4 regions of the Halomonas sp. 113 genome follow, and region 4 is predicted to be linked to each of the others. Evidence: predicted binding sites of a transcription regulator. Region 4 holds the regulator's gene; each other region holds the start of a gene.

Region 1 (4,008 bases), 4.1 Mb from region 4:
CCGTACCAGGCTTGTCAGATCATACGTTGGGCACCACAGCCTCGGTTGCTGCCGTATCGCTAGGTGCGTGTCTTATTGAAAAGCATTTTATTTTGGACCGTAATGACGGCGGGCCTGATAGTGGTTTTTCGATTGAACCGCAAGAACTTGAAAGGTTATGCACTGACGCTTATGACGCCTGGGCCGCTGTTGGTAAATCCGGGTACAATCGCCAGGAGGCTGAGCAGTCTAATAAGATGTTCCGCAGATCGATTTACTTCATGCGAGATATGAAGGCTGGAGAATCAGTCTCTGAAACAGATATTCGCCGAATCAGACCTGGGGTTGGCATAGAGCCAAAGCATTTCAATACCCTAATCGGTAAAACGCTGCAGGTTGATGTAACACATGGCACGCCTACAAGCTGGGAACAATTCAATGACTAAAATTGTTCTTGTTGTAGCTGCGCATACCGATGACGAAGCCTTGGGCTGTGGCGGTACCATTGCACGTCACGTGGCCGAGGGTGATAGCGTTCATGCCGTCTTTCTTGCTGACGGGGTAACCTCAAGGCCGAAAGCTAGCACTAACGATATCGAAGAACGCTATGAAGCTGCAGCTAAAGCGCAGAAAGTGCTTGGCATTCGTCGTACCTACATGCTGGGTTTCCCGGATCAACGCACCGATAGCGTGCCATTTCTTGAGGTTGTCCAGGCGTTAGAAAAAGTTATTCAAGAAATTCGTCCTGAAGTGATATATACGCACCATTACGGTGACTTGAATGTTGATCATCGAATTGCTCATCAGGCCGTGATGACTGTCTGTCGCCCAGTACCTGGAAGTAGTTTTAGAGAAATTTATGCGTTTGAAGTGCTTTCCAGCACAGAATGGAATTCCCCGGGCAGCCTCTCATTTGTTCCTAATGTGTTTGTTGATATTTCAGCGCATCTTGAAACGAAAATTAAAGCTCTTGAAGCATATGGACTTGAAATGCGAGAAGAGCCTCACTCTCGCTCTATTATTAATGCTAAAAGGCAAAGCGAATATAGAGGAGCTTCAGTGGGAGTTAGAGCAGCTGAGGGGTTAATGTTAATAAGAAGAGTTAAGTGAATATATCGAAGTGGTGGAGGTTTTGACGATAGCTTCTCACTCGAACCCGTGAGCTAGCAGCATTATGCTGTGACATTAAAACGGCTTGACAAGCGCTTGGTAATGTGGGTTGTGGTGGTCAGCTGATATCGGACAGTAATTTAAGATTTTCCTCAGCTCCAACGTGAGACACGCCACCGTTAAATGAATGAGGTCGCTGCTGGTTGTAGTAACCTATTAGATAGCAGAGATAGAGTCCCAGAGAACATTGAAATCTTAGTGTCTTTCTCCATCAAGCCCTAAAGTAGCTATCCTTTCTGCCGTTACTCAATGTAATAAGCTGCTTACAAGGATGTCCTGAATGACGGTGATTAATACGAATCTGCTCTCTTTAAACGGTCAGAATCAGCTCAAACGCTCAAACTCTGCCATGGAGACCGTCATCGAGCGCCTTTCGTCGGGCTTGCGTATCAACGGGGCGAAGGACGATGCAGCAGGGCAGGCTATTGCTAACCGCATGGAGTCCAATCTTCAGGCGGGCAAAGCCTTAACCCGAGGCATCAACGATGGCATTTCGCTGATGCAAACTGCTGAAGGTGGTCTTGATAGCATTAACGATATTTTGCAAAGAGCGCGTGAGCTGGCCATTCAATCCGCCAACGGCACCCTATCTGATGCTGATCGCTCCTCGGTCAATGCCGAGTATCAGCAGCTCTCAGAGGAGATCGACCGACTGTCCTTCGGTACAGAGGCGTTTGGTAAGACACCACTCGCTCCCGCTGAACCGCGCCCCTTGCCGGTTAAGCTCGGCGAGGCACCTCATATTACTGAGCTTCTTGGGCCTGGTTTTGAGAGTTTTACCTCCGGTACAGTTTCATTGGCTTACATACCTGAGGGGGCCACTAACGTCACGCTGGAGATCGACTCTTTTGGTTTAGATGATGACATTCAGATCTTCACGCAAGATGGGAAGCATCTGGTAGGGACGCCTATTGATGGGGCTCATCCTGACCATGTTTGGCAGTCCCGGGACGCTACGGATCTTAATGCTTCACTACTCACGTCTGAAAATGGATTTGAACCTGGGGCCAGTTACGATGCTAGCCTGCTACAAGATGCGTCGGGAAGCTATGATCTAAGCTCGCCGCCTGTTGAGCTTGATTATAACAACATGAAAATTACCTATAGTGGAGATGGTGATCGGCTTGCCTTGGCTTCGGCCGATGATGACGATACCGAGTTTAACGACGGCAGCCTGTCGGAAAACATGCTGGAGCGAGTAACCTTCGATAAAGTCACCGAAAACCTAATTGTTTTCGTGGTAGGCCAAGGTTTATTTAATGCCAGAGCTACTTGGGACGACATGCCGATTGAATATGACGACCCTGAGCCGGTGCCGACCCCCGTTAGCACCCCGACAAACATAGTGGTCAGCGCTGGTGTTGGTCAGGAAATGGATTCCATCACGATCGCTCCCACGCCTTCTGACACTCAATCACTGGGGCTTGAGGGTGTAGCGCTGGATCCTATAGAGAAGGCCTTAGAAGCAATGCAGAGCTTGAACAGGCATGATGACTATCGAAGTCAATATGGGGCGCTAAACAACCGCTTTGAATCTGCCATTGGCACCTTGAGCCAGGAGCAAGTGGACTTGGGAGCTGCTAAGTCGAGAATTGAGGATGCTGACTACGCTGTAGAGGCATCTAATATGACTCGCGCGCGTATTTTGCAGCAAGCCAGTACTTCGATGCTAGCCCAGGCCAACCAGAACCCACAAAGCGTGCTTTCTCTGCTGGATTAATTAACTAGCCGATTGGTGTGTTAATTGTGCAAGTCCTGACATACGGGCTTGCTTCTTCTAAACCCTCTGCCACTAATTACTTAGACCGCTAAAATTGATCTTCCTGGCGTTTGCTCGATAATGAGTAGTTATCTTCGGCACTCGTCACCTTGTGGGTGCTCAAATTGTACGTTCCTAACCGGGCAGGAAAACACCCCATGGATCCGCAAAAACTGGCGGTAACCTTAGCGATTGCTGCAGGTTGGTTAAGTTTTAACAGCCTTATCATTTGCATGTATTTCCTATTGAGTGGCAGAGGCGTGCTGGAAGGGGGAATGTGGCGAGGCGGAGAGTGGCTAAGGCTCGGACAGTCAGTGCCAACTGATGAGAGCAATGAACTGGCTGCTCAGCCCCCTGCTGTTGCTAAACAAGTGAATACCTCCTCTACGTTACCCGAGAATGAAGATAGCGTAGAGGAGGTGGCACCTGTAGAGGCAGAAGAGAGCACTCATGTACTGTTTGTGATGTTTGATCAACCGGATATCGCACTCAACAAAAAGCTGTTCTCGAGCCTGCAAAAGTGGGAGGCCCACTACGATGAGGCCTTTCAGGTTTATAGCGTGCCAGGCGTTACCCCACAAAACCCATTGCGGGTTACCAATGCCTACCCGCCTGGATTGATGCCACCTCCAGAAGCCTTTCAGCAAGAAGAGCATTTGATCAGTGGTGTAAGTGTCATCCTCAAAAAGCCAAAGCGCAGGCGCGGGTTTGATAAGGTACAGTTGGAAAAACTGGTTACGTTTACTCAGGAGTTGGCAGCGCTGGGTGGAGGTGTGCTAGATGCCGATCGCCAAGCCGCTACCTTTAAAACGTTTCAGGCCATTCGCCACAAATAGCCATACATCACGGTGTGACTGCATATTCAATAAAAGAATAAAAATTATCTTTAATATTCTTTTGTATGCTTTTGTCGTAGAGGTAAACTAGCAGCCATCAATGCCTCATGATTATTTGTGTGGCTATTCGGATCGTCGGGATATCGACTAACGAGGAAACAGACTCATGCCACTACCAGCTAAGTTAACTACTACCCTTGCGGCGCTTTCGTTGAGTGTTGCCAGTGGGTTTTTCGCCGCTTCTGCCCAAGCCGATACGCTCCG
Region 2 (4,008 bases), 4.1 Mb from region 4:
GAGATCAAGCGTTACGCCTTGGATGGCCTCTTCAACGCGATTGGTTTTACTGGTGATAGCAATGCCATTAACATTCAGTTCAGCGTCCTGACCTGAACGCTGGGTGGCTGCATCCATGGTCAGCGATGCCAAACCTGAGAAGCTCTCCAGTGAAGCATCTTGGCCCGTCTCTTTTGAGCTCAGCGCTAAGCGGTATCCAGTGCCATCATTAACGATAGAAGCAGTGACACCAGACTCTTTATCCGCATTGATCTGGTCACGGACATCCGCCAGCGTACTGCCCGCTGAAATAGCAACATCGTAGCTTGTTTGTGTTCCGCCAGCACCAAAGTTAAGCGTTAGCGTCGCATCGGCTGCTGTTAGCTCTTGGTCTAGCGCTACGCTGTTGGAAGCAGCGCTGCCTGAGCGTGCCAATTGGGTAACGGTGACTTCATAGCGCCCTGCGTTAGCGGTTTCGCCTGCGGTCGCCAGCACGCCATCGCCCATCACGGTGCTTTTTTGCTGCTTAAATGTAGCGGCATCGTTCAGCGCAGCAATAGAGGTTTGCACCCTATCCATTGCTGACTCAAGGCGTCCATAGGCAGAAATCTTGGTTTGCTGAGCACTTTTCTGCTCTAGAATAGGCACAAGCTTTTGCTGTTCGGCCGCTTTTAGCTGATCCACCAAACCTGAAAGATCCAATCCAGAACCTACACCGAGTGCTGTGATCGATGCCATGGGGCTCATTCCTTATAAGAAGTAGAGAAAGGTGTCTAGGTAATCTATCGGCTGCGGAGGAACAAACTTTAGAGGTAATGCCTTTTTTAAGCTGTTTTTAAAGCATTGCAAAGAAAAATGCCCAGCACATAGTGCAGGGCATCTTGTAAGCTATTAATTTAGCTAGTTTATCAGGCTAATTTTAACTTTGCTGATCAAGCGCTGCAAACTGCTGGGTCAGATAAGCACTGGTTGAGTTCATTTGAGCTACCATGCTGTCCATCGCTTGAAACTGCGTGCGATAACGCTCAACGGTTTGTTCGATACGGCTTTCCGTTGTCGCATATCGGTCTTCTAACGAAGCAAAGCGACTTTCAGACGAATCAACGGCACTTTCAAGACGGCCACCTGTTCCAACCAAGCTTTCAAGCGATGAGGCTATTTGCCCTGCCATGCCACCCTCTTCGCTATCGCCTGCAAAAAAATTGGCTAGCTGATCTGGCTGATTAGCAACAATGCTATCTAATTTATCTTCGTCAATCTCCAGCTTGCCGTCTACTTGAAGCGAAATTCCTACATCCGACAACACGCTAAAGCCATCGCCGCCGACAACACTGCTAATTGTTTGACGAAGCTCTCGTTCAACTGCACGAGTCGTGGCATCGGCGTTCAACCCCGCCGCCTGCCCAGTCTCTTCGTCAAACGCTGTCAAGCTGGTAATGGTGTCCTTGAGCGTGTTGAAGTCATCAACAAAGGCCGTGACCTGCTCGCGGATAGCTTCACTATCTTGCTCAACGCTGACTGTGCTTGTTGCACCCGCCTCAGATAAGTTCAGGGTAATGCCTTGAATAGCGCCTTCCACTTGATTGGTAGGGCTGACAATGTCAATTCCATTGACGTTAAACTCTGCATCCTGACCCGCTTGAACTACCTGGGCATCAGTCGTTTGTACATCGCCAGCAAGAATGTCTGAAAAGTTTGTGCTTTCAATACTAGCGTCCGCACCCGTTTCCGTCGAATTTACTGCAAGACGATACCCTTCACCGTCGTTGATAATAGAGGCGCTTAAGCGGCCATCACTCTGTTGATTGATAGCATCACGCATATCTTCAAGGGAACTGCCATCAGCAATGGTAATGGGGTCCATAGCTCCGTCAGCAAGAGTAAAGGTTAATGACTGCTCCCCAGTCACTATGCTTTCGTCTGCTGTTTCCAAACGCTCTGTTACTAGGCTACTGGCTGTAGCTAACTGGCCGACCTGTACTTCGTACTGACCTGGCTGGGCCTCATTGCTGCTAACAGCGCCAACAGCACTGCCTTCTACATTGGTTGTTAGGCTCTCGAATGACGCCCCATCATTGAGTGCTTCGGCTGAGCTTTGAAACTGCTCAAGCGCGCTTTGCAACTTACCATAGGCAGATATTTTCGTATCTTCAGACTGGAGCTGTTCCGCAATAGGCTCAAGCTTTGCTTGTTCTGCCGTTTTTAATTGCTCCAGCAAGCCATTCAGATCCAAACCAGAACCGATGCCTAGTGATGTAATAGCAGCCATAAACCAATGCCTTTTTTGAATACATGTAGCTACGATTCGCGTTCCTTCATTAAGCAATACGTAGCACTGTTTTTAATACGATTACCTTAAAACCTCGGCTAGGTGAAGAATAACTTAAATATTCTTCTTCTTTTTTCGTGTCAATACGTTATTCAAAGTAATGAAACGTAACAGCCATCGCCAATTAATAAGAAAAATCAAAATAATAGATTCCCCTTTTAGCTGTTCTTCCGCCCAACCCCAATGTAACGCAGCCCCGCTTCTTTAACGGCGCTTGGCGCATACAAATTACGTCCATCGATGACGACTTTTTCAGCCAGCTGGTCGGCTAGCCAATCAAAATCGACGCTGCGAAACTCTTTCCACTCGGTGCAGATAACCAAAGCATCGGCACCTTTCACTGCCTGAATTCGGTCGCCTGCTAGCATCAGGTCATCCCGCTCCCCGTAAATGCGGCGGCATTCCGCAATGGCTTCGGGATCAAACGCCTGCACCTTAGCGCCCGCTTGCCAGAGTGCTTCCATTAACGTGCGGCTTGGGGCTTCACGCATATCATCCGTGTTGGGTTTAAAGGCCAAGCCCCATACTGCAATGGTCTTACCGCTTAGATTGCCTAAACTATCTTGCAGTTTTGTGAACAGGGTTTGCTTTTGGCGTAAATTCACTGACTCGACGGCGCTGAGCAGTTCCGGTGTATAGCCTAATTGACGCGCGGTGCGCTCTAACGCCTGGACATCTTTGGGGAAGCAGGAGCCGCCGTAGCCGCAGCCAGGGTATATAAAGTGGTAGCCAATGCGTGGGTCGCTGCCAATCCCTCGGCGCACGTCTTCAACGTCCACTTCGAGTCGTTCGGCAAGATTGGCGATCTCGTTCATAAAGCTGATTTTGGTGGCGAGCATGGCATTGGCGGCGTATTTGGTCAGCTCTGCGGCCCGCACGCTCATAAACATCAGCTTTTCGTGGTTGCGGTTATAGGGGGCGTAGCACTCTTGCATATGCGCTTTCACCCGCTCGCTTTCTGTACCGACGATAATCCGCGCGCCACGGGTAAAGTCATCTATCGCCGCCCCTTCCTTCATAAACTCAGGGTTCGAACACACATCGAACTCGAGTGATGCACCGCGCTGTTCGAGCACATCGCTGATAACGGCGTGGACTTTTTCCGCGGTGCCCACCGGCACGGTAGACTTATCAATCACCAGCTTATAGCTATCCATATGCTGGCCGATGGTGCGCGCCACCTCTAATACATAGCGTAGGTCGGCACTGCCATCTTCATCGGGCGGCGTTCCCACGGCGATAAACAGCAGTTCGCCATCGGCTACCGCCTGGGCAGCGTCGGTAGTAAAGCGTAAACGGCCAGCCGCCACGTTGTGGGCAACGATAGTGCTTAGCCCTGGCTCGAAGATCGGCACCTCTCCGCCATTAAGCTGATCAATCCGCTCAGCGTTAACATCCATACAGGTGACTTGATGACCAACATCGGCTAAACAAGCACCTGCAACAAGGCCGACATAACCGGTTCCGAATACACTGATATGCATGACTTATTAACTCGCTAAAATACGTGGTAGCGAGCGTAGCACATTGACCTACCGTTGATGAGTTCAATAGCGGGAGATTCTCTCTGAATTATAGACCTTGGTCTAACATCGACCTTGGTTTATAATGCGCTGCAACAAGCCCGATTTGGTGCTGACCGCAGGAGAACACACGATGCCTCCAGAAACTACACATCCAGAAACTACGCCTCCGGGCCT
Region 3 (4,008 bases), 4.1 Mb from region 4:
AAGGCAATTTATCTATCTTACCGTGGTAGCGCGGTGACCAAAGGCGCGAATGCAGAGGTATTTAAGTAGATGTTCTCGCAATCAGCACCACTCAGACATTGCAGCAAGCAAAAAACGGGACCGATTGGCCCCGTTCTTTATTTTCTAGCTTATCTTTACCGGCTCGAATATTAGCCCAGCAGAGATAGTACAGACTGAGGCGTCTGGTTAGCCTGCGCCAGCATGGAGGTACCGGCCTGCTGAAGAATGTTAGCGCGTGTCATGTTAGACACTTCCACTGCGTAGTCGGCATCTTCGATACGCGAGCGAGCTTCAGAAAGATTGGTAGACGTCGTTGCCAGGTTATCGATTACCGAGTCGAAGCGGTTAAGCGTTGCACCCAGGGTTGCACGGTTGGTATCAAGGGTTTCAGTTGCAGTATCAACAGAGTCAACCAAGTCTTGGAACTCTTGGTGAACGACACCCGCCGCACCACCGGAAGTAATTGCAAATGTGCTGCCGGTAACAGCACCACCTGACAACCCAAGACCATCTACGGTGGCGTCAAGCGTAGTAACAGAAATAACGTCTTCAGCATCAGTATTAGAACCAATCTGAATATTGAGGGTACCGCCACCGCTGACGTTCAGCAGGTTAGTGCCGTTAAAGTTGTTACTGCCAGCTACACGGTCAATTTCAGCCAGGCGCTCGTTGATTTCGGTAACGATCGCATCACGGTCTTCTGTAGCGTTAGTATCGTTAGCACCCTGAACTGCTAGCTCACGAATGCGCTGGAGGTTGTCATTGATTTGATCAAGACCACCTTCCATGGTTTGTACTAAGGAAATACCGTCGCTAGCGTTACGGCTAGCTTGATCCATGCCTTTGATTTGAGCCGTCATTTTGTTGGCAATGGCTTGACCAGCAGCGTCATCAGAAGCGCTGTTGATACGCAGACCAGATGACAGGCGCTCTTGCGCCTTAGCCAACATAGACTGAGAGTTGGAAAGATTATTCTGACCGATCAGGGCAGTAATGTTAGTGTTGATTACAGACATGTGAGTGCTCCTTGGAGATTAACTGGCCTAGTGGCCTGCTTTGCGGCACTTGCGTTGCCGTTATTATAATTAACGGCAGCTCCGCCAACTTCTTTAAAAAAACCGCTTTTTTTTATGTAAGCTACTGTAACCTAGCTAACGCGACAACTGTCAACTAACACCGAGTTCGGTGTTGTCTGCCTTAAATAAAAACGGGGCCTATTGGCCCCGTAATTACTCGCTTTTGAAACATTACTTGCTAAGGTATTAACCTAGCAGGGACAGTACAGACTGTGGCGTCTGGTTAGCCTGTGCCAGCATGGAGGTACCCGCCTGCTGGAGAATGTTTGCACGCGTCATGTTAGACACTTCCACTGCGTAGTCGGCATCTTCGATGCGCGAGCGAGCCTCGGAGAGGTTTGTGGATGTCGTGGCCAGGTTATCAATCACAGAGTCAAAGCGGTTAAGAGTAGCACCTAGTGTCGCGCGATCGGTATCTAGCGACTCAGTTGCAACATCAACAGCATCAACCAAGTTTTGGAAGCTGGTATGTGCCGCGTCGCTTCCAGACCCAGCAATAGCGAACGTTGAAGCACCACTAGCTGTTGTAATTACACTAGCACCACTACCTGCATCCAGCTCCAAACCAGTTACTGTTGCATCAAGCGTAGTAACAGTAATAACGTCTTCAGCTTCAGTATTAGAACCAACCTGAATATTGAGAGTGCCGCCACCGCTAACGTTCAGCAGGTTAGTGCCGTTAAAGTTATTGCTGCCAGCTACACGATCAATTTCAGCTAGGCGCTCGTTGATCTCGGTGGTAATTGCATCACGATCTTCTGTGGCGTTGGTGTCGTTGGCGCCTTGTACCGCTAGCTCACGAATACGCTGGAGGTTGTCATTGATTTGATCAAGACCACCTTCCATGGTCTGTACTAAGGAGATGCCGTCGCTAGCGTTACGGCTAGCTTGATCCATGCCTTTGATCTGAGCCGTCATTTTGTTGGCGATGGCTTGACCAGCAGCGTCATCAGAAGCGCTGTTGATGCGCAGGCCAGAAGACAAACGCTCTTGCGCCTTGGCCAACATAGACTGGGAGTTGGAAAGGTTGTTCTGGCCGATCAGGGCCGTAATGTTAGTGTTGATTACAGACATGTGAGTGCTCCTTGGAGATTAACTGGCCTAATGGCCTGCTTTGCGGCACCTGCGTTGCCGTTATAATAATTAACGGCAGCCGCACCCGGTTCTTTAGAAAAAAACGCTTTTTTTATGTAACGCTCTGTGACGTAACGAATTGCCATTCTGTATAGGACGTTACATGCCGCCAACAATCATTAGAAAACCATATTCTCAAGCTACTGTTTGCAGCAGCATTTGCCAGCCTTAAATACCAAAAACGGGGCCTATTGGCCCCGTCGTTACTATCTTTTGCAGATTACCAGCTAGGGTATTAGCCCAGCAGAGACAATACAGACTGCGGCGTCTGGTTAGCCTGTGCCAGCATGGAGGTACCCGCCTGCTGAAGAATATTCGCACGTGTCATATTCGACACTTCCACGGCGTAATCAGCATCTTCTATACGTGAGCGGGCTTCAGAGAGATTAGTCGACGTCGTCGCTAGGTTATCAATCACTGAGTCAAAGCGGTTAAGCGTTGCACCCAAGGTGGCACGGTTGGTATCCAGAGTCTCGGTAGCAGTATCAACAGCATCAACTAGCGCTTGGAAATCGCCGTGTGCGTTAGTAGCAGCTCCGCCACCACTGGTACCTTGAAGTTGGAACTGCGATGCTGCACCACCACTCGCAGCAGTTATCACACCACCAGCAGCTGAGTCTAAATCTAGACCTTCAACAGTGGCGTTAAGAGTAGTAACAGAAATAACATCTTCAGTTTCGGTATTAGAGCCGACCTGAATATTTAGAGTACCACCACCACTGACGTTCAGCAGGTTCGTACCGTTAAAGTTGTTGCTGCCAGCTACACGATCAATTTCAGCTAGACGCTCGTTGATCTCGGTAACGATTGCATCACGATCTTCTGCGGCATTAGTGTCGTTGGCACCCTGAACCGCTAGTTCACGAATACGCTGTAGGTTGTCGTTGATTTGGTCAAGACCGCCTTCCATGGTCTGAACGAGGGAGATGCCGTCGCTAGCGTTACGACTAGCCTGATCCATGCCTTTGATCTGAGCCGTCATTTTATTGGCGATGGCTTGACCAGCAGCGTCATCAGAGGCGCTGTTGATGCGCAGGCCAGAAGACAAACGCTCTTGCGCCTTTGCCAGCATAGACTGCGAATTTGACAAGTTATTCTGGCCGATCAGGGCAGTAATGTTAGTATTGATTACAGACATATGAACACTCCTTGGAGATGAACTGGCCTAATGGCCTGCTTTGCGGCGCTTATGGTGCCGTTATGATAATTAACGGCAGCCCCACCAATTTCTTTAGAAAAATCACTCTTTTTACCGTAAATTAACGTAACTTTTTCAACTATTGTCTCAACAAAAATCTCGGTTTCTTTATTAATTACTTTTCTGCATGTTCCCCAGCATACTGAACTGCTGAGAGAGGTAGCTACTCATTGAGTTCATCTGAGCGATCAAGCCATCCAATTGCCCAAACTGCTTACGATAACGCTCTGTGCTTCGCTCGATACTTGCCTCCATACGAAGCTTACGCTCGTCCAGGCTGTCAACCCGCTGCTCAGCACTAGTCACTGAGCTTTGAATGATGCCGTTTTCTGCCGTAATGCCTTCAAGCGTGGCGTTTAAGCGCCCAGCAAAGCCACCTTCTTCGGTTTCGCCCGCAAAGAAGGCAGATAGCCCCTCTGGGTTGTTGGCTACTGCATCGTCCAACTTATCCTCGTCGACCTTTAATCGCCCCTTCTCATCAATGGCGATGCCCAGTTGTGAAAGGCGTGAAATATCGCCGGTGCCGAGGTTGTCAGTAATATCCCGGCGTAGGCGGTCTTCAATGGTGCGCACGGTGCG
Region 4 (4,008 bases):
GGTCGCCGGGCATCTCGATGTTGCTGATGATGAGGAGGCGCAGACGCTGCGTGGCGATCTGCTCAACCTATTAGGCAACAGCCGTCGCCGCCGCGATACCGGCATGCTTGATGCACTGGTCTACGCCTTTATGGCACGAGATGCGATTCGTCAAATGGGCAGTGTTAGTCGAGAGGGCGTGGCGTGAGCGAACAGGATCAAGCATCGGGTCTACGCAAGTGGGCAAACCTGCAGCGCCAACAGCAGCAAGCTGAGGGTACAGTTGATGTTGCGGCGGCAGAACACGTGCCGGAATCTGAACAGCCTAGCTCTCTGTTAAAGCCGACAGCTGCAGCGGTGGAAGAGCCAGCAACGGTGGTAGCGCACCGGCCCAAAATTCCGCTTATTGTGGTCGGACTACCGGGTAGTGGTGCAGCCCAGGTGAACAAGGTTAAAGCACGATTAGGGCAGTGGTCGACGTTAGGTCGAAGCTGGGCCGGTGATCCTGAGGATTGGGATATTCATATCGTCATGGCCGAAACGGCCGACCTAGCCCAACTTTGCGATCAATACAGCCGTTGGGCACTGTGGATCAGTAGCGATGCCGATACCTTTGCTTCCATGTTCCGTACCTTGCGTCAACTACATGAGCGTGGCGGGCCGCGCCGTTTGCTGGCGCTCCACGAGCCGCACTTGCCGCGTCAAGGGTTGCTCAATAACTTGCGTGAGGCAGCTGATTACTACTTAAATATGGAGCTGTTGGTACTTGCACGATGAGCGCACTCTGCCGAGGAGACCAAGCATGCTAAGCTGGCTATTAAGAGGGAGACTGCTACTGAGCCCAGTACTGCTGACAGGGTGTCTACTAGCAGGGGTAACGGGAAACGCCCAGGCGACACCCGGTAGCTGGAGCAGCCAGATACCAGGTCTGATGGTAGCGATGAGTGATCGGTCAAGCGCTAGCCAAAACGCTACCCCACCTGCTGCTGCTAACAATGTGGAGTCAGCACAGCTCGGGCGTATTCATTGGCAGTTTCAATATCCCCCTGGTGCGTTATTAAACGCTTGGCTGTGCCATCCTGAGCAGTGCGTTGCGTTAGCTGGCATGCGGGGGACTACCACTGCCCTGGCGGGGTTTGCCGCGGATGCGCCGTTGCATTTTCGCTTCGCTTTACGTCCGGGGCAGCGGCCTGTTCGTGTCCAGGGGCTGCAAATGATTGTGAACTATCAGTGAAGGCTGGATAGACGCGAGGCGAGAGGATGTACACAGCACAAGGCAGGATCAAACAGAGTGAGCTGTTGACGCAATACATGCCACTGGTACGACGTCAGGCCTTGACGCTTCAGGTCCGTTTGCCAGCCAGTATTGAGCTCGACGACCTTATTCAAGCCGGGATGGTAGGGCTGCTGGAAGCGCTGGGGCGCTTCGATGCCACCCAGGGGGCAACGTTCGCGACGTTTGCCAGTCAGCGTATTCGCGGTGCAATGATGGATGAATTACGTACCCGCGACTGGTTGCCCCGCAGCGTGCGCCGCTCAGCGCGAGCGGTTGACAGTGCCGTTCGTCAATTAGAGCAACAGCTCGGACGGGCACCAGAAGAGAACGAAATCGCCCAACACCTTGAAATGCCGTTGAGTGAGTATCAGCAGCTCCTCAACGACACCAACAGTGGTCAACTGTTGCCGTTTGAAGAGCTGGTGGCCGACGGTGGCGAGCCTAGCAATAATGAATTGGCTAATTCACCGTTCGAGCAGTTGCTAGACGGCCAGCAACGACAAACGTTGATTGAGGCAATTGAAGCGCTGCCAGAGCGTGAAAAGCTGCTAATGGCGCTGTACTACCAAGAAGAACTCAACCTTAAGGAAGTAGGGGCTGTGTTGGGCGTCACGGAGTCACGCGTTTCACAACTGCACAGCCAAGCCGTCAGCCGCTTACGCGCGCGTTTACACGACTCGGCATAACACCTCTTTTTACTCACTTGTGACCGGCAAGGAGCCGTGGATGAACCCTTCGACGCTGATAGGCATATTTGCCAGCATACTACTGTTGGTGAGCGTGCTGTTTTTCACCGCAGAGTCCCCTGAAAGTTTTATCAATTTGCCGGGTTTGGCCATTGTGGTGACCGGTACCCTAGCGGCAACCTTTATCAGCTATCCGCTGAAAGAGGTGCTCCGCGTCGTACGGTTGGTGGGCTTGGTATTCCGGCGCGAAAATACCTATATGCGTGACGATATCCGCGAATTGGTGGATATGTCGCGACTCTGGTTTAAGGGCGATGTACGTGCGGTCGAGCGCGAGTTGGAGCATACCCGAAACCCGTTTTTGCGTACCGGGATCCAACTGGTCATTGCCAACACCAAAGAGGATGAAATTTTTGACATGCTGCGTTGGCGCATTGCCCGTCTTAAAGCGCGTGAGCATGCCGAGGCACAAATATTCCGTACCATGGCCACCTACGCACCCGCATTTGGCATGATCGGCACCCTGGTGGGGCTGGTCAATATGCTGGAAGTCATGGACGCAGGCGACCTGCAGGTGATCGGCCCGCGCATGGCGGTGGCCCTGCTCACCACCTTCTACGGCATTTTACTCGCCAACTTGGTGTTTAAGCCGATTGCGGTGAAACTCGAGCGCCGCACCGAAGAGCGGCTGATTACCATGAACATGGTGCTGGAAGGTATTTCGCTGATTACCAAGCGCCGCCTGCCGTCGTTTATTGAAGAGACCCTCAACTCGTTTGTAGCTAACTATCACGATGAGATCCGTGATAACAGCGTCAAACCAAGGCCTGATTCGTCGGTTAGTGCGGCGGCGAAGGGGTAGGCCAGATGCTTGACCGTGATACGCGCCACGCACTGGAAATGACGCCGTCGCCAGGCGATGGTGACGAGGGTTGGCTAACCAGCTATTTGGATGTGCTGACGCTGCTAATCACGCTCTTTGTGCTGCTGCTTTCACTGACACCGCCGGGAGGCGGTGAGGCGGCTGATACTGCTTTCATGCGCTCGGCTAGCGCTGTATCATCATTGCCGCTGGCGTCTCTAGCCACTGGTATTCAGCCCCGCCATTCAGGGGTTCAGCCGCAGTTTGATGGGCTCGACATCCCCGGTGTCAGTGTTTCGCAAGGGAGTGAAGGGGTCACGTTACGTATTGATACCAGCCTTTTATTTCCCAGCGGTCAAGCTGTACTGACTTCCCGTGGGCAAGAGGTGGTAGAAAGCCTTATCGATGTGCTGACCCGTTTTGACGGTCAGATTTCGGTAGAAGGCCACACCGACAGCGTGCCTATTTCAACGGCCCGCTTCCCCTCTAATTGGGAGCTTTCATCAGCGCGGGCTATCGCTGTGGTGAGGCATTTAGAGCGCCAAGGATTCAATATCTCTCGTATGCGGGCCGTCGGTTATGCCGACACCCAACCCATGGAACCGAACGCAACGGCGGAGGGCCGAGCTGCCAACCGTCGCGTAGAGTTGTTGCTAAGGCAGCAGGTCGAGGGTGAATAGATTGCGAGGCCACGTTTGTGTCCATGTACCACCCGCGATTGCAGTCGTTTGGAGCCCTGCTGGTAGTCGATGCCGATTGTCGCTGCATCCAAACTACTAGTACTAACTTAACCCGCTTAATTGGTTTTGAGCGCCCTGAACATGGGCAGCTTACGCTAGCCTGCGTGTTGGGGAAACGGCTAAGTCAGCGGGTGCGTCGTGAATTGCAGGGGCAGCAGCGGCTCCCTGGCCCTTTAGTGTTTATGCGTTCCAAGCACCGACACGCACGTTTTCAAATCCACGCTTATCGAGCGGGTGAGCAGGTCATTGTCGAGATTGAGCCACTCAACCCCCGTAGTAAGCGTCGTCTGCTGGGTACGGTGACTGAGCGGCTGAGGCATTTGGTTGAAGCGACGCATCAGCAAGAACTCCTCGACTGCCTGGTTAACGCTGTTCAACAGCTCACCGGTCATGATCGTGTCACCGTGTGCCATTTCGATAGCGATTGGCATGGTTTGATGGTCGCAGAAGCATTGGGAAAACGGC

The links. The regulator FliA, encoded in region 4, starts transcription of late flagellar genes. The targets are predictions, from matches to a motif close to CTAAAGTTNNNNNNNNNNCNGCCGATA.
Region 1: a site for FliA is predicted at 1,368-1,394, ahead of YERSI8AC_RS19510 (flagellin N-terminal helical domain-containing protein). Genes of this name have one in related genera too.
Region 2: a site for FliA is predicted at 2,341-2,367, ahead of fliD (flagellar filament capping protein FliD). Genes of this name have one in related genera too.
Region 3: a site for FliA is predicted at 2,242-2,268, ahead of YERSI8AC_RS19570 (flagellin N-terminal helical domain-containing protein). Genes of this name have one in related genera too.

What each region holds. Positions count from the first base shown of each region.
Region 1 is NZ_LR881453.1:4,137,011-4,141,018, reverse strand. It holds gene pseI (pseudaminic acid synthase) at 1-425, shown strand, start outside; gene YERSI8AC_RS19515 (PIG-L deacetylase family protein) at 418-1,089, shown strand; gene YERSI8AC_RS19510 (flagellin N-terminal helical domain-containing protein) at 1,430-2,869, shown strand; gene YERSI8AC_RS19505 (hypothetical protein) at 3,067-3,744, shown strand; gene YERSI8AC_RS19500 (amino acid ABC transporter substrate-binding protein) at 3,911-4,008, shown strand, end outside.
Region 2 is NZ_LR881453.1:4,155,557-4,159,564, forward strand. It holds gene fliD (flagellar filament capping protein FliD) at 1-717, opposite strand, end outside; gene fliD (flagellar filament capping protein FliD) at 899-2,248, opposite strand; gene YERSI8AC_RS19590 (UDP-glucose dehydrogenase family protein) at 2,467-3,792, opposite strand.
Region 3 is NZ_LR881453.1:4,151,381-4,155,388, forward strand. It holds gene YERSI8AC_RS19565 (flagellin N-terminal helical domain-containing protein) at 171-1,037, opposite strand; gene YERSI8AC_RS19570 (flagellin N-terminal helical domain-containing protein) at 1,284-2,171, opposite strand; gene YERSI8AC_RS19575 (flagellin N-terminal helical domain-containing protein) at 2,467-3,369, opposite strand; gene fliD (flagellar filament capping protein FliD) at 3,541-4,008, opposite strand, start outside.
Region 4 is NZ_LR881453.1:51,363-55,370, forward strand. It holds gene flhF (flagellar biosynthesis protein FlhF) at 1-187, shown strand, start outside; gene YERSI8AC_RS00405 (hypothetical protein) at 184-756, shown strand; gene YERSI8AC_RS00410 (flagellar protein FlhE) at 782-1,213, shown strand; gene YERSI8AC_RS00415 (RNA polymerase sigma factor FliA) at 1,240-1,941, shown strand; gene YERSI8AC_RS00420 (motility protein A) at 1,982-2,803, shown strand; gene YERSI8AC_RS00425 (OmpA/MotB family protein) at 2,809-3,483, shown strand; gene YERSI8AC_RS00430 (sensor domain-containing diguanylate cyclase) at 3,507-4,008, shown strand, end outside.